3 regions of the Streptococcus halichoeri genome follow, and region 1 is predicted to be linked to each of the others. Evidence: predicted binding sites of a transcription regulator. Region 1 holds the regulator's gene; each other region holds the start of a gene.

Region 1 (6,941 bases):
TGTGGAGCCCCGCTGCTTGAGTAGCCCTGTCAAAAAAACCGGCTGACTCCCCAGCGAATCATCACGGCAAAGCGCACCGCTATTTTTTATGACAGCAAAAAAATCTGTATCGCTAAAGCAGTGATACAGATGGTTGATTTACTTGCGCTTGCGGGCAATCAGGTGGATTGGTGTCCCTTCAAAGGTAAAGGCCGCGCGAATTTGATTTTCAAGGAAACGCAGGTAGGAGAAATGCATCAATTCTTCTTCGTTAACAAAAACCACAAATGTGGGAGGTTTGACTGAAACTTGCGTTGCATAGAAAATTTTCAAACGCTTGCCCTTATCGGTCGGTGTTGGATTAATAGCAATCGCATCCATGATCACATCATTTAAGACCGCTGAAGGAATACGGCGATTTTGACTCTCACTGATGGTTTTAATCAGTGCTGGCAACTTGTTAAGACGCTGCTTGGTGAGCGCTGATACAAAAATAATGGGCGCATAGCTCAAAAATTGGAATTGATTGCGAATATCAGACTCCCAGTTAGCCACGGTATGATTATCTTTTTGGATAGCATCCCATTTGTTCACAACAAGGATGATTCCTTTGCCCGCCTCGTGAGCAAAGCCAGCTATACGTTTGTCGTAATCTCGGATGCCCTCTTCGGCATTGATTACCATTAAAACAACATCAGAGCGATCAATGGCCCGCATAGCCCGCATGACCGAATACTTTTCAGTATTTTCATAAACTTTACCGGATTTGCGCATGCCAGCTGTATCAATCATGGTGTATTCTTGTCCATCTTGATCAGTGAAGTGGGTATCAATAGCATCACGGGTGGTCCCAGCAAGAGGACTTGCAATCACCCGGTCTTCACCAAGAATAGCATTAATCAAACTGGATTTACCAACATTGGGACGGCCAATTAAACTAAAACGAATGACGGAATCGTTTTCTACTGCTGTCTCAACAGGAAGTTTTTCAATCACAGCATCTAAAACATCTCCAGTACCAATTCCATGAACAGAAGACGTTGGATAGGGTTCACCTAAGCCCAGAGCATAAAAATCATAGATGTCATTGCGCATTTCAGGATTATCAACTTTGTTAACCACTAGAATCACTGGCTTATCGGTTCGATAAAGCATCTTTGTGACATATTCATCGGCATCTGTTATTCCCTCTTTACCAGATACGACAAAAACAATCACATCTGCTTCGTCCATCGCAATTTGGGCTTGGTGTTTGATTTGCTCCATAAAGGGCGCATCCACATCATCAATGCCCCCGGTATCAATCAAGGAGAAGCGCCGGTTAAGCCATTCTCCTGTTGTGTAAATACGGTCTCGGGTCACCCCTTCGACATCTTCGACGATAGAAATGCGCTCGCCTGCAATTCGGTTAAACAAGGTGGACTTGCCCACATTAGGACGGCCCACAATAGCAACTGTAGGTAAAACCATGATTCTCCTTTTAATAATCTTTACTTAAAAACTAACGCCGATTTACGCCTTCTAAATGAAATTCCTCTGCCAGGTAACGCACGCGTTCCATCACCCGCTTGGCCTGCCAAGTCTCATCATTGCCCTTAATGGTCGCCCATTTGCGCTCAAGATCTGCAAAGCTATAATTTGAAGTGAAAAAGGTCGGTAAATCTTCCAGCATGCGATATTGTAAGATAACTTGCAATACTTCATCTCGCACCCAGGAGGTCGCTTGCTCAGCTCCAATATCGTCCAATATTAACAAAGGCACCATTTTCACAGCATCAATTTCTTCTTTGACTCTGCCAGAAGAAATGGCATTTTTGACATCAATTGTAAAACTGGGAAAATGCAGCAGCGTTGTCGCAACCCCTTTTTGTTCAGATAATTCGCGGGCCAAGGCAGCCATGAAATAAGATTTACCAATGCCCATATCCCCATAAAGATAGAGGCCCTTTTGCCCGGCAGTTGGGTACTGCTCAACAAAATCCACAATTCGCATGACAGCGTCGCGACGGCTGGTATTTGTAATATCAATATCAGCCAGACGCACCTGCCGATAAGACTTTGGTAAATTAACTAAAGAAATGCGATTAGCAATCTGGGCTTTTTGTTGGGCTTCCTTAAGTGCTTTTGTTTCCCTATAGGAAACATCAGCATAGCCTTCATTCATCACTAAGATTGGTTCATAGCCCTTAGCAATATAAGACGGATCATTGCTGCGCACTTTCTGACGCTCTCCTAAAAATTGATTAAACTTTGACAAGCTAAGCATCATTTCAGCCTGGCTTAATTGGTGCTCTTTAATAAATGCAGCCACTTCGGGGTCAGATAAAATAGCTTGAATAATTTGGTCTTTATTAGCACTGTTCAAATGCTTTTGGCGTTCCATGGTCTTCCCAATTTTTTCCATTTACTCGTCACCTTTTTTTAAGTTTTCTAAACGTTTGAGCGCTTTTTGCTTGAAAGCATCAAGGGCAGCTTGCTCTTCTGGACTCGTTTGGTCTTGATAATTTGGATTGCTCCACGCTGGCACATTGGTTTTGGGTGCACTTTTTGGCGACGTTTTGCGGGCCTGCTTGCGTTCTTTAAAAGAGCGGAGCAATAAAATCGCCTCTTCGGCTGTCTTTACAGATTGATAGGAAAAATCATTAGCCATTTTCATGATGTAGGTTTTTTGCAGATTAGCTGATTTGGTTTTATTAAACGTATAAAGAACCATAACATTGATGACTTCGTCCAAAAAGTCCATTTTAGCCAGTGCTACGAGTACTTGCTTTTCATCCTTGGTTACTGTTGCCCGCCTGGTTTGTTTAATTGTTTCTAAGAAAGCAAGGGCAGTGTCTTTTTTGACTTCCTGTAAGACAATTTTTTCTGCTTTGGTAAAATCACTAGCCGGTGATGACTCGGTCTGACTTTTTTTGACTGCCATTCTTGTAGTCGCAATTTCATAGTTAATCGCAGTTGCTTTGGCTAACTGATAGGTATCAAACCAGGTCAACTGGTATTTTTCAGCCAAGGCATAGAGGGCAACGACATCTTCTTGTTCATTTTTAAAGCGCAAGCCATCACGCGCCATAAGGCGTTGAAAACTGTCTAGATCGAAATAAATGCCCTTTTTTTCACTTAGGTCTAGATTGCCAGCTTCGGTGCCAAATACATCTGAGAAGCGCTTTGAGAGTGATTTAGCTCTTGGTGGGACGGTCGGGGCTAATTCTTCTAGCGCTGCTTGGCCGATCTCTTTTTCGAGGAGACGCCGCAAAACAGCATTTTGCAAAAATACTTCACGGGACTTGGTCGCATTGACCTTAATCACATAATAGGATGGGTCTTGATAGAGTTCTAATAATTGCAAAGCTGTTAAAACAACGAGGGCCTCCTCTAGTTGGGTCATGCCCATCTGAAGATGGTTCAAGACCTGGCTAAATTTATGGCTTTTTTGGCCTTGATCACAAAATGCTGCAAAGTACTGGTAGACAGCGCTAGCACTAGCACCAATGATAGGGTAATAAAGCTGGATAAGACTATCTGAATCAAGCAGAATCCGATTGTTTTTGGCGTATCGAAAATCATCAATGGGTTTCATGTTCTGTACTACTCTTCTTTCCCCGAACGCGACTGGTGATCTGCTGGAGTAATGCTTCTATTTCATCCAAATCTTTGAAGCTTTTATAAACACTGGCAAACCGCACATAGGTAATCTCATCTAGCTCAGCTAGCTCCTCCATTACTAAATTACCAATCGCTGTGCTTGAGACTTCGTTTTCATAGTCCGCACGGACTTTTTGTTCAATTTTTGAGATGACATTTTCAATATCAGTACTTGAGACAGGGCGCTTTTGGGCGCTTTGAATCACGCCATTTAGGATTTTATCACGGGAAAATTGCTCGCGCGTCCCATCCTTTTTGATAACCAACAAGGGGAGCTCTTCAACACGTTCAAAGGTCGTAAAACGGCTATGGCATTTTTCACACTCACGGCGGCGCCGTATGGCATTGCCGTCTTCAGCCTGACGACTATCAACGACGCTTGATTTATGATAATTGCATTTTGGACAACGCATGCAAAAACACCCCAATTCTATCAGTTTAATCTAGTACTCTATTTTACCACATTTTAAGACATAACAAAAGAAAATTGGGCAAGGTGGTAGCGCAAGAACTGCTCAAAAAGCGCCTAACATAAAAACTATTCCACAGCTGCCTGATGGTTCGGACTGGTTGGAATAGTTTTTTAAATGGTATGAACCAAGCTGAGTTCAAGGACACGAGCTCACAGGACTAGAGTTTTTCTTGACTTAAAGGAATATACAAACTAAATGTTGTTCCTTCGTTAATCTTACTTTTAACTTTTAGTTCAAGATGGTAGCCTTCGATAATTTGTCGCAAAATGGAAAGCCCAATCCCTAAGCCCGCCTGAGTACTGGTCCGATTGCGAGACTTATCAGAGCGATAAAAGCGCTCAAAAATGTGATCAATGTCTTCTTCAGAGATGCCTTCGCCACGATCTCTTACTTCAAGCAGAGCTTTTTGATCAGCAGTCGTAGTTAACGTAATGGTTACTTTCTTTTCAAGGCGCGAATATTTCACTGCATTATCAATCAGAATCATTAAAGCTTGTTCAAAATGGTTTTTATAGATGACAGCGCGGGTTTGTCGCTGACTAGGCTGCCAAACAAAGTCAAAATCATTTCTTAAAACTTTAAAGTTACCAATAACGGTTTCAATAGAATTCTCAAGAATCGTCGTATCATCTTGATGTCCTTCAAAGCTACCTTGGACACGAATCATATCGAGCATATCATTAATCATGATTGCCATTCGGTCGGCTTCATGAGCAGTTGCGGTCAGGCTCTCTTCAAGAATGGCACTGTCATCTTTTCCCCAACGTTGTAATAAACCGATATGGCCCTTAATAATCGCAACTGGGGTGCGCAACTCATGACTTACATCACTGATAAAACGCGATTGTAACTGGGTGTACTTTTCCACTTTATCCAGCATGGTGTCAAAAATTTCAGATAGTTCTTCAATTTCATCGCCAGACTTAATGTCAGAGCGGAGGTCCAAATTATTCGGATTTTCAGAGATGTTTCGCATGACATCATGTAAATTTTGGAGTGGCTCCAAAAATTTGATAGTAGAAACATAAATAATAATGTAAGCTAAGCTTGTTCCGAAAAATTCGACCATAAGCAACCAAAGTAGGAGACGGGCCCGGATGACATAGTAGTCTTCTAAGTCTTGATAGACCTGGACATAACCTAAAAACTTATGTGATTTCTTCGAATAGACCTTCTCTATCAGGGAATAACCACGGTACTGATTTTCAACCCTGTCATCAAAGACTTTGCCAATCGGGCCAGACATATCATAGGAAGTCTCAGTAGGATCCGTTGTGAAAATCAATTGTTTTTGGGGATTGTAAAGGTAAATTTCCTGGTTAACATCAATAGTATTAGAAATATCACGTTCATCAATGACAATTCTTTTACCACTATGCTTATCTTGTTTGATATGCAATAGCCCATCTGTATAGAGAATTTGATTAAGATTGTCATATGAAAAATTAGAGTCCACCTGCGACAGACGAACTCTAATGACATTTACCACTTGTGTCAATGACTGCCGCTCTTTTTTCAAAAGAAAATAGTTCGTAGAATAATAGGCAATCAAAGTAAAACCAGAAAAAATACAAAAGAATAGTACAAAAAAGAGATTAGATAAACGTTTTGGTAGCGATTTCTTTAGATGCTGTTTCTGATTTTTTATTAGCATAGCTATTTCTCACGTATCACATAACCCATACCACGTACGGTTTGAATATAGGATTCCCGTCCAGGCATGTCAATTTTCCCACGTAAATAACGAATGTAAACATCCACAACGTTTGTTTCGACAGCTTCGTCATACTTCCAGACATTAGAGAGTAATTCTTCGCGCGTCATCACACGGTTCATATTGGTCATCAAAATACTCAACAAATCGTATTCGCGCTTTGTTAACGAAATTTCATCGTCTCCACGGTTAACCGACCGGTTTTGTGGATTAAGTACCAAATCACGGTAGATACCTTGATTTGGTGATTTTTTATCTGTCTCTATATCTTGACGACGAAAGATTGCGCGGATGCGTGCTAACAATTCTTCGATAGCAAAAGGCTTAACAATGTAGTCATCCGCTCCACGGTCTAGCCCCGCAACCACATCCATAATGGAATCACGTGCTGTCATCATCATAATGTAGGTTGTCTTTTCTGCCTGCAAGCGCCGAGTGATTTCAAAACCATCCATCTCAGGTAACATTAAATCTAAAAGGATAAGATCAAAATCTTTTTCAAGAGCTGTTTCTAAGCCTTCGCGACCATTATCTTCGACGCATACTTCATAACCTTCGTGCTGCAATTCTAGTGAAACAAATCGTGCGAGATTTTTTTCATCTTCAATAATGAGAATTTTTTTCGTCATATCTTCCAATCCTTGTTTATAATAATTTTTCTTCTCTAATGCTTAAAAGAATATAGAAAGGGTGCAACATTTTAGAAATCGGCTCTCTTTTCAACTTGGTCATTCCTTCAAAGACCTCACTAAAAGCAACTCTAAACAGCTTTTAAGAGCCATTATACAAGTATGAGTATACCAGAGCCTACCATTTTTTTCAATCAAAAAATTACAAATATCTTAAATAGTCAGTTTTATTCATCAAACATCCCTTCTAGGCTTGCAAACGGATTATTAGCCGCTTCTTTTGCCGCCTTTAGAGATTGGTACTGATTTTCAGTCATTACAGTCCAATCTTGACCCGAAGGCAATACATCGGAAGCCTCTTCTGCGGTAGACAATACTTGCAAAGGAATATTAAGAAGAATATTGTCAATAACGCTGTCCACTAGATGAATCTGATCTGATTCTAAAATCATGACCAAGTTTTCTTCAACCATGTCTGCTCGAGCCTGTGATTCAGCTGCTTCA
Region 2 (6,941 bases), 170 kb from region 1:
CGGACGCATACCAGCCAACTGACCAATCCGCTCGCCTACTGGTGTAGAACCGGTAAAATTAATGAAATTAACAGCCTCATGCTCAACAATGTAATCCCCAATCACAGCCCCGCGACCCGTAATTGTATTGAAAACACCAGCAGGTAGACCAGCTTCTGCAAAGGCTTGTGCTAATAATAAACCAGAAAGGGAGCCCTGTGTTGGTGGTTTAAAGGCTACAACATTGCCGGCAATAAGGGCAGGAGCAATTTTAGAGCCAGCTAAATTAACCGGATAGTTAAACGGTGAGATGGCTAAGACCAAACCTACTGGTTCATGACGAACAATAGCAATTTTTTTCTTACTTGCTGCTTCAAAGCTACCGCCTTCAAGGACTTCTCCTTCCATGCGGAGGCCTTCTTCTGCTGCATAATTAATAATTTCTGCAGTTCGGATCACCTCGCTGATAGCTGCTTTATGCCCTTTGGCCACTTCTTTTGAAAGGACTGCACCAATCTTAGCCGCATCACGGACTAGAATATCTGCAGCTTTGTGCAGATAAGCCGCACGTTCAACATATGAAAGTGCTCGCCAGGCAGGAGCTGCTTGATGTGCTGCTTCATAAACAGCATCCACCTCTTGCTGTGACATAGCAGGAACGGTCCCTAAGGCCTCACCTGTTGCTGGAGCATAGATGGTCATCTCCGTTTGCGAAGTCTTCCATTCTCCATTCACAAGGTTTTTATATTGTTTAGTCACAAATATGATCTCCTTTTTACAATAGTAATTCTATTTTATCACATTCAACGGTTCCCTCCAAGTCCTTAGCATGCTGCTAGTATAAGGTACACTTAAAGAAATGGCCTGCAATCATTTTCTACTCATCTGCCTGTGGCCTGTGTTCAATCTATTTGCACAGCATGACAGCCTGACCTAGCCAATCTTGCAAATTCAGTTGGGCCATCTATAAAGATTTCCTATAAGGATACTACCGATTATGAAAAACGGCTATTTTTAAAAACGAACCTGTCTTCATACCGCTTCCCTAAGTCAGCTAGCAACGCGCAAAAAAGGAACCACTTAGTGATTCCTTAACCTGTTGGGTTTCTTATTGTGGAAGGTATTCCTTTTGGAGTTCAAGCACTTCTTCAGCAGTTGAGCATTCTGTTAAAGCACGTTGAGCGTATTCTTCCATTTTTGCTGAATCCAACGTCTTCATCAAGCTACGTGTCCGAAGAACTGAGGTAGCTGACATGGAGAATTCATCTAAGCCCATTCCAACAAGTAATGGTACTGCTAGTTGATCACCTGCCATTTCACCACACATACCAGCCCATTTGCCTTCTGCGTGAGCTGCTTTGATGACATTGTTAATCAAACGCAAGATAGATGGGTTGTATGGTTGGTAAAGGTAGGATACTTGTTCATTCATACGGTCAGCAGCCATTGTGTACTGGATAAGGTCGTTGGTTCCAATTGAGAAGAAATCAACTTCCTTAGCAAATTGGTCGGCTAGCATAGCCGCTGCTGGAATTTCAATCATAATCCCAATTTGAATATCCTCAGCAACTGCTACGCCTTCAGCTAACAAGTTTGCCTTTTCTTCTTCGAATACAGCCTTAGCAGCGCGGAATTCTTTAAGAAGAGCTACCATTGGGAACATGATGCGTAATTGTCCATGCACAGAAGCGCGTAACAAGGCACGAATTTGTGTACGGAACATGGCATCGCCTGTTTCAGAGATTGAAATCCGAAGTGCTCGGAAACCAAGGAAAGGATTCATTTCTTTTGGTAGGTCAAAATAAGGTAATTCTTTGTCTCCACCAATGTCCATGGTCCGAACAACAACTGGCTTGCCATTCATCCCTTCAAGCACAGCTTTGTAGGCTTGATATTGTTCATCTTCTGTTGGGAAATCTTGGGAATCCATGTAGAGGAATTCCGTCCGATAAAGGCCAACAGCTTCGGCACCATTATCATTAACACCAGTAACGTCTTTTGGCGTTCCGATGTTTGCTGCCAATTCAAAATGTTTACCATCAGCTGTTTCAGTATGTGCATTTTTTAGGAGTGCCCATTCTGCTTTTTGTTTAGCATAGGCTTCACCAGCTGCTTTAAAAGCAAGAATTTGGTCTTCATTTGGATTGATAATGACTTCTCCGGTGATACCGTTAACAGCAAGAATATCACCATCTTTAACACGGCTAGTAATATCGTTAGTACCTAACACAGCAGCAATTTCCAGAGTCCGAGCCATGATTGCTGAGTGACTAGTCCGCCCACCAATGTTGGTTACAAAGGCTTTAACGAATTGCTTGTTTAATTGTGCTGTATCTGAAGGTGTCAAATCATGAGCGATTACGATTGATTCTTCATCAATAGTAGCTGGATTTGGCATCTTAACACCCAAAAGATGCGCTAATACACGTTTGGCAACGTCTCGAATATCCGCTGCTCTTTCTTGCATATAAGGGTTATCTTCCATACCCTCAAAGATAGTGATGAACATGTCAGTCACTTCTTTAAGTCCAGTTTCTGCATTAACTTGTTTAGCGCGAATGGTTTCTTTAATTTGGCTGATCATCTCTGGATCAGAAAGAACCATTAAATGAGCGTCAAATACTGCTGCTGCCTCTTCTCCAAGGCTCTCTACTGCTTTGGCACGAATAACAGAAAGCTCGTCTTGTGAAGCTTGTAATGCAACATCAAGGCGAGCTTCTTCTGCACTTGTATCTTCGACTGTTACAGTCTCAAATGACAAATCCGGTTGAACCAGTAGATATGCTTTAGCAACAGCAACACCATCAGAGGCAGCAATTCCTTTAAGCATTTCTGTCATTTTTAAGCCAATCCTTCTTTAGTCATTGTTTCTTCAATTGCTGCAATTGCATCGTCAGCATCAGCGCCTTCAGCAGTGATGGTTACATCAGCGCCTTGTCCTACACCTAGGCTCATAACACCCATGATTGATTTAAGGTTTACCGCTTTACCTTTGTAATCAAGCGTAATGTCTGAAGCGAATTTACTAGCTGTTTGTACTAATAAAGTAGCTGGACGAGCATGAATTCCTGTTTCTGCAACAATATGAAAATCTTTTGAAGCCATAGATGGTTCTCCTTTTAATAGTTGTGTAGTTTGAGCTATCCAATGATAACCCTTACAACATCAGATTATAGCATATTGCTATTTTATTTTCAAGATTAAATGTCCTTATGTGAAAAATGACTTGAAATTTTTTCTAACTTTTTTCATAGCATCTCACTGGGGCTATTTAGAAACTTTCTTCCTTAAATAATAGCGATTTTCCTTACAGTTCGTAAGGCAAAAACTTCTCTTTTTCTATTAGATTACTTATTTTCAACCTTTTAATCTCACTTTCATGCACTACAGGCACTCATGGCTCAATAAACTAGTCTTTTTGATGGCTTTGGCTACTTTTGCATTGTTTAACTGTTCCTATCAGGGGTGCACAAACAAGCCCACAGACATTTTTTGGTGATAATAATAGCTGCGCTTCTTAAGAACATTCACACAACATGTAGTATTAATTAAAAAAATATGCCCCCAAATATTGTGTTCTTTTCGATTCTATAGCTTGCATTTTGACCTTAAATTTTATATCCTAGTATAGTCAGATGATCACAGAAAAGGAGATACATAATGATTACGGTTTATTCCAAAAACAATTGTATGCAGTGCAAGATGACCAAGAAATTCCTCGAGCAAAATGGAGCTGCCTATCAGGAAATTAATATTGATGAAATGCCTGAAAAAATTGATTATGTTAAACGTTTAGGATTTACTTCTGTTCCAGTTATCGAAACAGCTGAGCATGTTTTTTCCGGTTTCCAACCAGCTAAATTAAAAGAAATTATTTAGCATCTCCACTAGATAAGGATAAGGCTATGAGCTTAAAAAATCTCGGCGACATTTCATACTTTCGCCTCAATAACGAAATCAATCGTCCTGTTAATGGACAAATTCCCCTACACAAGGACAAAGAAGCGCTACAAGCCTTCTTTAAGGAAAATGTCATCCCTAATACCAAGCAGTTCTCATCAATCACAGAAAAAATTACTTTCTTACTTGATAATGACTACATTGAGCGGGCTTTTATTGAAAAATATTCACCGCAATTTATCGAACAATTAGCTGCCAAGATTCAAAAAGAGCACTTTAGCTTTAAATCTTTTATGGCAGCTTATAAGTTTTATCAACAGTATGCTTTAAAAACCAATGATGGGAACTACTATTTAGAGAGTCTTGAAGATCGGGTCATGTTCAATGCCTTGTATTTTGCTGATGGTAATGAAACGTTAGCCAAAGACTTAGCCATTGAAATGATTAATCAGCGCTACCAACCTGCAACCCCTTCTTTTTTGAATGCTGGTCGCAGCCGGCGCGGGGAATTGGTGTCTTGTTTTCTTATCCAAGTTACCGATGATATGAACGCTATTGGTCGCTCGATCAATTCAGCCCTCCAACTTTCTCGCATTGGTGGTGGTGTTGGTATTACCTTGTCTAACTTGCGTGAGGCTGGAGCTCCCATTAAAGGCTATGCCGGAGCAGCCTCTGGTGTTGTTCCTGTCATGAAACTATTCGAAGATAGTTTTTCCTACTCTAATCAATTAGGGCAACGCCAAGGTGCGGGAGTCGTTTACTTAAATGTCTTTCACCCAGACATCATCGCCTTTTTATCCACAAAAAAAGAAAACGCTGATGAAAAAGTTCGGGTCAAAACCCTCTCACTTGGTTTAACTGTTCCTGATAAATTCTATGAATTGGCTCGAAAGAACGAGGACATGTATCTGTTTAGTCCTTACAGCGTTGAGCGTGAGTACGGCATCCCTTTTAACTATATTGATATTACGGCAAAGTATGATGAATTAGTCGCCAATCCCAACATTACTAAAACGAAGATCAAGGCTCGCGATTTAGAAACAGAAATCTCTAAACTCCAACAAGAATCCGGTTACCCTTACATCATCAATATTGACACAGCCAATAAAGCTAATCCAATTGATGGTAAAATTATCATGAGCAATTTATGTTCAGAGATTTTACAGGTGCAAAAACCAAGTTTCATCAATGATGCCCAGGAATACCTGGAAATGGGAACGGATATTTCATGTAACCTTGGTTCAACCAACATTTTAAACATGATGACTTCGCCTGATTTTGGCCATTCTATTAAAGCCATGACCAGAGCACTGACCTATGTGACTGATTCTTCAGCAATTGACGCTGTACCAACCATCAAAAATGGAAATCAGCAAGCCCATACTATCGGCTTAGGCGCGATGGGTCTTCATTCTTATCTGGCCCAACATCATATGGAATATGGTAGCCCAGAGTCTATTGAATTCACTGATATTTATTTTATGCTGATGAATTACTGGACTTTGGTTGAATCTAACCAGATTGCTCGGGAACGCAAGACCAGCTTTGTTGGCTTTGAAAATTCCAAATACGCTGATGGTAGCTACTTTGATAAGTATGTGACCGGGCAATTTGTCCCAAAATCCGACAAAGTCAAGGAGCTGTTTGCCGACCACTTTATTCCTCAGGCGAAAGACTGGCAAGAGCTACGTGAGGCTGTTATGAAAGAGGGACTCTATCATCAAAACCGCCTGGCGGTAGCTCCAAATGGTTCGATCTCATATATCAATGACTGCTCTGCTTCTATTCATCCTATTACCCAAAGGATTGAAGAGCGGCAAGAAAAGAAAATTGGGAAAATTTACTACCCAGCAAACGGCTTAGCTACAGACACGATTCCATACTATACTTCTGCTTATGACATGGATATGCGAAAAGTCATTGATGTTTATGCCGCTGCGACACAGCACGTGGACCAAGGCTTGTCATTGACGCTCTTTCTACGAAGCGAGTTACCACAAGGACTCTATGAATGGAAAACAAAGAGTAAGCAAACAACACGTGACCTCTCTATCCTTCGTAACTACGCTTTTAATAAAGGGATCAAGTCCATCTATTATATTCGGACCTTTACTGATAATGGTGATGAGGTCGGTTCTAATCAATGTGAATCCTGTGTCATCTAATCTGGCACCGACTTGACTGCTGCTCTTAGAGCAGCTCGTACTCTTTAGGAGATATTACCTATGACTACCTATTATGAAGCTATTAACTGGAATGAAATCGAAGATGTGATTGATAAGTCAACCTGGGAGAAATTAACCGAACAATTCTGGTTAGATACACGCATTCCTCTATCCAATGACCTGGATGATTGGCGCAAATTGCCCGCCCAGGAAAAGGATTTAGTAGGCAAGGTTTTTGGCGGCTTGACCCTGCTGGATACTATGCAATCCGAATCCGGAGTAGAAGCGATTCGCGCCGATGTTCGGACACCGCATGAAGAAGCTGTGCTTAATAATATCCAATTTATGGAATCTGTCCATGCCAAATCCTATTCGTCTATCTTTTCAACCTTAAATACTAAAAAAGAAATCGAAGAGATTTTTGAGTGGACTAATAACAATGAATACTTGCAAAAAAAAGCAAAGATCATTAACGACATTTATGAAAATGGCGATGCGCTTCAAAAGAAAGTGGCCTCTACTTATCTTGAGACCTTCTTGTTCTACTCAGGTTTTTTTACCCCACTCTATTATTTAGGAAATAATAAGCTTGCCAACGTTGCTGAAATCATTAAATTAATTATTCGTGATGAATCCGTTCATGGTACCTATATTGGCTACAAGTTTCAGCTCGGCTTTAATGAATTATCAAAAGGCGAACAAGAAAGCTTCAAAGAATGGATGTATGACTTATTATTCCAACTCTATGAAAATGAAGAACTCTATACCAAGACGCTTTATGACGGCGTTGGTTGGACTGATGAAGTCATGACCTTCCTGCGTTACAATGCTAATAAAGCCCTCATGAACCTTGGACAGGACCCCCTTTTCCCAGACACCGCTAATGATGTCAATCCT
Region 3 (6,941 bases), 520 kb from region 1:
CTACCTGTTGCATGCCTTTGTAGTCTAATTGGTATTTTCCCATTCTCTTTCCTTTATTCTCTAATTCTTTCTATCTGCTAAGTCAAGCTCTCGCACTTCCTCCCCTAAGGGCTAGGACACGCAAATAAGCTCGTCCATTAACGTCCGGGATATTTAATGGTGGAACCATTCATATGTTTCACACGCGCCGCTATTTCCTTGTGACGGCCATGAACCATTGGACGCGCCTGAGGGTTGCCTAAATAGCCACAGGTCCGCTTAACCACATCCACGGTCTTAGGGTCACTGTTGCCACAGTTTGGACACATAAAACCCCGTTCAGTTGGCGTAAAATCGCCCTCGTAGTAGCATTGATAGCACTTATCAATGGGGGTATTGGTGCCCAGGTAGCCTACACGATCATAGGCATAATCCCAGACAGCCTCCAAAGCTTTAGGGTTTTGCTGCAAGACAGGGTATTCACAATAATGAATAAAGCCGCCCGATGCACCAGCCTCTGGATAGACCTTTTCAAAGTCTAACTTTTCAAAAGGTGTTGGGTTCTTACGTACATCATAGTGGAAAGAGTTGGTATAATACTCTTTATCTGTAATGTTTTCCACAATACCAAATTTCTCAGTGTCCAACCGACAAAAGCGATCGGTCAGACTCTCAGACGGCGTTGAATACACTGAAAAATGGTAGTCATATTCGGTAGACCATTCCTCACAAGCTTTTTTCATCGCTTTAACAATGGCTACCGTGAAGTCCTTTGCTTCTGTATTGCCTTCCCAGTCTCCCCCATAAAAGACAGAGGCGACCTCATATAGGCCAATATAGCCTAGTGAAACCGTTGCACGGCGATTCTTGAAAAGCTCATCGACATGACCATTCTTAGAAAGCCGCTTACCAAATGCTCCATATTGATACAAGATAGGCGCATTAGCCGGTGTCGCTTCCTTGACACGTTCAACACGATAAACTAAGGCATCCTTAGCAATTGCTAGCCGTTCAAAGAAGAGCTGCCAGAACTTGTCCATGTCACCGTTTGATTCCATCGCCACACGGGGTAGATTCATCGTAACAACTCCTAAATTCATCCGCCCTGACGTAACATCTTGCCCGTTTTCGTCCTTCCAGCCTTGCAAGAAGGAACGACAGCCCATAGGAGCCTTGAAAGAGCCAGTTAAATCAATGATCTTATCATAGGAGAGCACATCTGGATACATGCGCTTGGTTGCACACTCCAAGGCTAATTGCTTAATATCGTAGTTAGGCGAGCCCTCTTCCAGATTAAGCCCACGTTTTAAGGTAAAAATTAATTTTGGGAAAATAGCCGTCCGATGCTCGCTCCCAAGACCCTTGAGCCGAATCTCTAAAATAGCTTTTTGGATTTCCCTCTCAAACCAGGAAGTCCCCAAACCAAAACCTAAAGAAGTAAAAGGTGTTTGCCCATTTGAAGTAAACAAGGTATTAATCTCATACTCCAGGGACTGCATAGCATCATAAATATCTTTTTTGGTTTTTTCCAAGGCATATTGCTCGCGCTGATCCTCTGCCACCCAACGCTTGGCATCCTTCATGTGCTTAGCGTAGTTTAACTCCGCATAGGGTGCCAAAAACTCATCAATACGATCGGCAGTACAGCCACCATACTGGCTAGAAGCGACATTAGCAATGATTTGTGAGATCTGAGCTGTCGCTGTCTGAATGGACTTAGGACTCTCCACCTCAGCATTGCCGATCTTAAAGCCCTTGCTTAACATACCCTTAAAGTCAATCAAGCAACAATTGGTCATTGGGGTATAAGGACTATAATCCAAGTCATGATAGTGAATATCCCCTTTTTGGTGCGCATTAGCCACATGGGGCGGCAACATTTTTAGACCAATTGACTTACCCACAATCCCAGCAGTTAAATCACGTTGGGTATTAAAGACATCACTATCTTTGTTAGCATTTTCATTAACCACCGTCTGATCCTTATTTAGCAATTTATCAATGGTAAAATTAATGTCAGTTGCTTGCGAACGGGCAAAGTCACGCTTAGTACGGTAATGAATATATTCTTGTGCAATCGCGTATTCATTAGCTGCTAGCAGCTCATGCTCAACAATATTTTGAATTTCGTAAATTTTGACATTTGTGGGAAAACGTTCACTAATCTCTGCTACCACACGCTCTGAAATCGCTTCTAACTTTGCTTCGACCAATGGTGACATCCGTGTCACCTTGCTGCTGGCCTTCAAAAGCGCACTGTAGATTTTGCGAGTATCAAAATCAACGTGGCGACCATCGCGCTTAATTACTTTTATTTCAGGTTGCTCAACTTGCTTAAGAGTTTCTTGGGTCATTCTTATTCTCCTTACTGACATATTATATCACTCAACCAGAAAAAATCAATATATTGTGGTAAATATAATTTATTACCACAATATATTGATTTTATTAGACTTTATAAACTGAAATGCTCATTTTTTCTGATATAAATGAAAGTGTTTGCTAGAATCCTTGCGAACTTTTCGATAATTTGTTTTTAATACCTTACCTATTTTAGCAGGAAGCGGAAGCTTTTGATTAACGACAATGTAGCGAGCCCTGTTTTGGAGCAATTCATCCACCAAGAGTTGCTTATTAGCTTTAGTAGATAAATTCACCAGTGGCGTTGGAAAATGCGATGCGGATTTCATCTGCGTTTCTTGGTAAATGCGAGCAGAAGTATCCCAAACATAGAGCTGATCAGTGATACTACCATTCTTTAAGAGGTATTGGCTAATCGCATGGCGTTCCTTGTGAACTGGCAAATCACGCACATAGCCAATGAGCGGCCAAGCCACCAGAAGCAAAATCGTTACTAAAGGCAGATAGAAGTGTCGCTGCAGGTAAATGAACCTAATCAACCAAGAAGCACTATGATTCTTTGAGCGATGGTGCGTTGTCCGTTGGGTATATTTGTTAAAACGCTGATTAACCGGAATTGCTGTTAAAATAAGTGCAAAAGGTAGCATCGCTAGCAAAGGATAGGTAAGATACTCCCTTGCAAATAAAGCCAGAAAAAGATAGCCAAACGCCACAATTACCATCAACCATTTGACCCAAGAATCGTCTTCTTCCTTACGGTGTTCCAGAAAGTAACCAAGCCCTGTAAAGAGCCCTAAGCCACCAGCCACCACCAGTTGTAGCAAGAAACCAAGCAGTAGCGGGTGAACTCCTGAGCCTGGAGTCGTTAATGAATAGAGAAAAGCTTGGTTAAGATAAGGTTTTAAGAGTTGCAGACTTAAAATAAAATAGCCAGCAGTATAACATACAAGTAAGAAGCCAAAGACAGCTGCCAAGAATTGATAGAAGCCGCGAGCCAAATGCCTTTTTTGATAGTTATAACTCATAACCACCACAAGGCTCACCAGCCCAAACACCAGACTACGTGGTTCCAAGAGCATGGCTAGAGCACAAGCGCAGCCAAAGAAAATAAAGGCTTCATCCTTAGTCAACTGGGCAAAATACTTTGTTAAAAACCAAAGGCCAGCCAACAAGAAGGGCATCGCAAACTGGATGGGATAAAGCCCACCAAAGCCTAAGCCGAACGAGCCTAAAAAATAAAAAACAGTGAAAACGGAGGCTACTTTTTGATTAGACGTAAAATAGGCTACCAGTTTATAAAAATAAATGCCCGCACCGTAAAAGAAAAGGGTCTGCCAAGCTATCAACCAAAAAGAAGAGCCCCAGGCATAACTAATCGCTATTAACAAGAAATAAAGGATACCACCCGTGGAAAAAATATCGCTATAAGGTAACTGGCCCCGTAGCAACAGCTGACCAATATACAAATATTGCGATTGCAAACTATTGGACAAATCTGCCAAAAAAGGATTAGCCACTGTTAAAAAGCTGGCCAAGAAACTTAAAATTAGAATCTGCAGCTTATGTAAATGGGGCACCTTGGTCTCATACTTGGTCGTATGTAGTGTGGAACCATTATAGGCAATAGTTGTTGGGGGTTGATACTGTAATGCATCAGGTCTGTGATTCACTGTTTTCTCCTTGAATAATCTTACAACAAGTATATCAAAAACTGACATTTAGTCAATTTCTCCCCGTTTTCGACCTTAGCCTCCTTCACTAGCAAAAAAGGGTCTAAACAGCCTGTGCCTTTTGCCAGGCTCTTTGTTGAGCCAATCGCCCTTACCATGCTAAAAAACAAAAAAATAGCCAAGCTGGCTATTCCTTACTCTTCGTCTAAAAAGCTATTAAAGACTTCTTCAATCATATCCCACTCTGCATCGGAGTCTTCAGGGATGGGTTGAAGGTCACCTTCTGTTCCATCCTCATTTTCAATAAATGAATAGGCCTGAATTTCAATCTCACCTGACTCGTCTTCTTCTGAACCAGCTGGGACTAACAAAACATAATTCTTACCAAATTCTTCCCGGCCATCGATGGTCAACAAAATTTCAAAGAGGGTCTCATTGCCCTGCTCATCAACAAGCGTGATAACATCGTGTTCATGATTATGATCATGGTCGTGCGTATGTGCCATATGCTTCTCCTTAAAAAGATCTATCTAAATAATTTTGTAATATCAGCTGAGCAGCTAACTTATCAATAACTTTTTTGCGTTTCTGTCGGCTAATATCAGCCTGTTCAACTAACATTCGCTCTGCCTGAACTGTAGTTAAACGCTCATCTTGATACACAACCGGTAGATGAAATAATGCTTCAAGTTTATCCCCGTAAGCTCTGCTGGCTTCCACGCGCGGTCCACAAGTATTATTCATATTTTTGGGCAAACCAATCACAAATTTTTCCACTTGGTATTGCTTTACCAGGTCACCAATTTGCTCAAAACCAAAACTATTTTTTTCTTCATCAATAGCAATAATTTCCAATCCCTGAGCGGTAAAACCCAAAGGATCACTAATGGCAACACCAACTGTCTTTGAGCCGACATCAAGCCCCATTATTCTCATTTTACGTTGATTCCATTTCCTTGTAGATAATAACGGACCAGCTCTTCTACTATCTCATCACGTTCGTACTTGCGAATCTGGTTTCGCGCATCATTGTATCTAGGTACATAAGCAGGGTCACCACTTAATACATACCCTACAATTTGATTGATCGGGTTGTAACCTTTTTCTTCAAGAGATTGGTAAACAGCCGTTAAAGTTTCACTGATTTCTTTTTTTTCACCATCATCTAATCTAAAACGAACTGTTTCATCTGTAAATCCCATACTTACACCTTCTTTCTAACATTAAGTACCATGTTATATTATAGCCTATTTTTTAGGAATTAACAAGAAATCTAATTAAAGGTCACTAAAAAGGAGTGCCAGGAAAACTTGAGACTTATTTCAAGCTCCGCAGACCACTCCTCATCAAAAACAAATAGCCACTAATTGCAACCGGAAAAAGCTTTTCAAACGTGTTTCATGATAGGCTCACACTTACTAAGACTGCCAACAAGTCAGCTTCTACCTAAAACAGCTTACAGGGCTGCACGCAAACGTGCCTGAGTATTTTCAATATTACGAATCGAACGAGGTAAGAAGGCGCGAATGTCATCTTCTTTGTAGCCAACCTGAAGACGTTTATCATCAATTAAGATCGGGCTCTTTAAAATCCGAGGATTATCTTGAATTAAATCCACCACTTCACTGACACTTAACTCATCAATATTACAGTTCAAGGCCTTAGCATAGCGATTTTTTGAAGAGACAATGCTCTCAACACCATTTTCTGTTTTGGATAAAATAGCTAAAATTTCCTCTTTTGTGAGCTGTTCTTTTCCTAAATTTTGTTCTTTATAAGCTAATTTATGACCATTAAGCCATGTCTTTGCTTTTTTACAACTGGTACAACTTGAAATAGTATAGATCTTAATCATGTCGTTAGTTCTCACTTTCTATCTCGTGATACTGTCATTGTAACATAGACAGAATTGGAGAAGTATCGGTCTTTGGACCTATTTTTTCAAATAGGGTTAGGCAAATATTGGCTATTAAGACCTTATAATCCTTGATTTAGAGGGATTGCTGAGCATTTTGCAATCAAAGCTCTGCTATAACAAGCACACGTCCTTGGCTGCACAGCTGTACGACTTGGCCCTTTGAACAGTATCATAAACATTGCAACTAGCAATAAACTGGCAATGTCCTCGTTAGCAAGAACAGCAAAAAACAAAGAGTAAGCTATAAGGGACACTATGCTCTCAGTTTTTAAAAGAAACTCAGGAACACATGCTAAGGTCAACCTCCGACTTCAAAAATGGCTAGGAGGAAGACCTTTACATATACATATGAAGGCCCCTTTTTCTGAGCCCTAAACAACACAAAAAAATGAATGGAACATAGCCGCTGCCCTTAGGGACCGACTATCTTCATTCATTTTACTTGGGTAAACAACGAAACATTGAGCGGCTCTCCTATTGTTAATCTAAATGAACTTCATAAACTTCACTTCTAATCCCAGCAAGGAACCACCGCTCGCCGCTTAATTTTAATCTACTCACTAAAAGCTTGATTGCCACAGAGTGCTATTCTTCGATTTCAATGGAGTCATCAAAGTCTAGCACCAATTCAGCTGCTGTTTCTTCAGGAACAGCAGCTGCCTCACTAGGCGTTTGATCATCGTCAATTAGACCTGCTTTGACACGGACTTTACGATCAATCTCATCAAAAACCTCAGGATGATCTGCTAAATAACGTTTTGCATTCTCCGAACCTTGACCAATCTTTTCACCATTGTAAGAGAACCATGCGCCAGCTTTTTGGATAATATCCATATCAGAAGCTATTTTGATGAGTTCACCTGTACGCGAGATGCCTTCTCCGTACATGATTTCCACTTCTGCCACCTTAAACGGAGGTGCTACCTTGTTCTTTACAACTTTAATCTTTGTTTCTTTACCAATATTGCTATCTTTTTGGTCACCGGTTCCCTTAATCTGAGTATTACCACGGA

What was found. Region 1 encodes NrdR, which represses ribonucleotide reductase genes. Its sites were predicted from a motif close to ACACNATATATNGTGT; they were not measured.
Region 2: nrdH (glutaredoxin-like protein NrdH) is a predicted target of NrdR. The motif match lies at 3,509-3,524, and genes of this name have one in related genera.
Region 3: nrdD (anaerobic ribonucleoside-triphosphate reductase) is a predicted target of NrdR. The motif match lies at 2,377-2,392, and genes of this name have one in related genera.

Annotation. Positions count from the first base shown of each region.
Region 1 covers NZ_CP081502.1:1,939,112-1,946,052, forward strand. The annotation lists gene der (ribosome biogenesis GTPase Der) at 139-1,449, opposite strand; gene dnaI (primosomal protein DnaI) at 1,481-2,383, opposite strand; gene K5J94_RS09055 (DnaD domain protein) at 2,384-3,556, opposite strand; gene nrdR (transcriptional regulator NrdR) at 3,543-4,034, opposite strand; gene K5J94_RS09065 (HAMP domain-containing sensor histidine kinase) at 4,252-5,742, opposite strand; gene covR (two-component system response regulator CovR/CsrR) at 5,751-6,437, opposite strand; gene K5J94_RS09075 (YceD family protein) at 6,665-6,941, opposite strand, start outside.
Region 2 covers NZ_CP081502.1:1,770,573-1,777,513, forward strand. The annotation lists gene K5J94_RS08310 (NADP-dependent glyceraldehyde-3-phosphate dehydrogenase) at 1-738, opposite strand, end outside; gene ptsP (phosphoenolpyruvate--protein phosphotransferase) at 1,088-2,818, opposite strand; gene K5J94_RS08320 (phosphocarrier protein HPr) at 2,821-3,084, opposite strand; gene nrdH (glutaredoxin-like protein NrdH) at 3,640-3,858, shown strand; gene nrdE (class 1b ribonucleoside-diphosphate reductase subunit alpha) at 3,885-6,044, shown strand; gene nrdF (class 1b ribonucleoside-diphosphate reductase subunit beta) at 6,105-6,941, shown strand, end outside.
Region 3 covers NZ_CP081502.1:436,789-443,729, reverse strand. The annotation lists gene K5J94_RS02320 (hypothetical protein) at 1-43, opposite strand, end outside; gene nrdD (anaerobic ribonucleoside-triphosphate reductase) at 138-2,333, opposite strand; gene K5J94_RS02310 (DUF2079 domain-containing protein) at 2,451-4,010, opposite strand; gene K5J94_RS02305 (DUF1292 domain-containing protein) at 4,205-4,516, opposite strand; gene ruvX (Holliday junction resolvase RuvX) at 4,527-4,946, opposite strand; gene K5J94_RS02295 (IreB family regulatory phosphoprotein) at 4,943-5,212, opposite strand; gene spx (transcriptional regulator Spx) at 5,467-5,865, opposite strand; gene recA (recombinase RecA) at 6,514-6,941, opposite strand, start outside.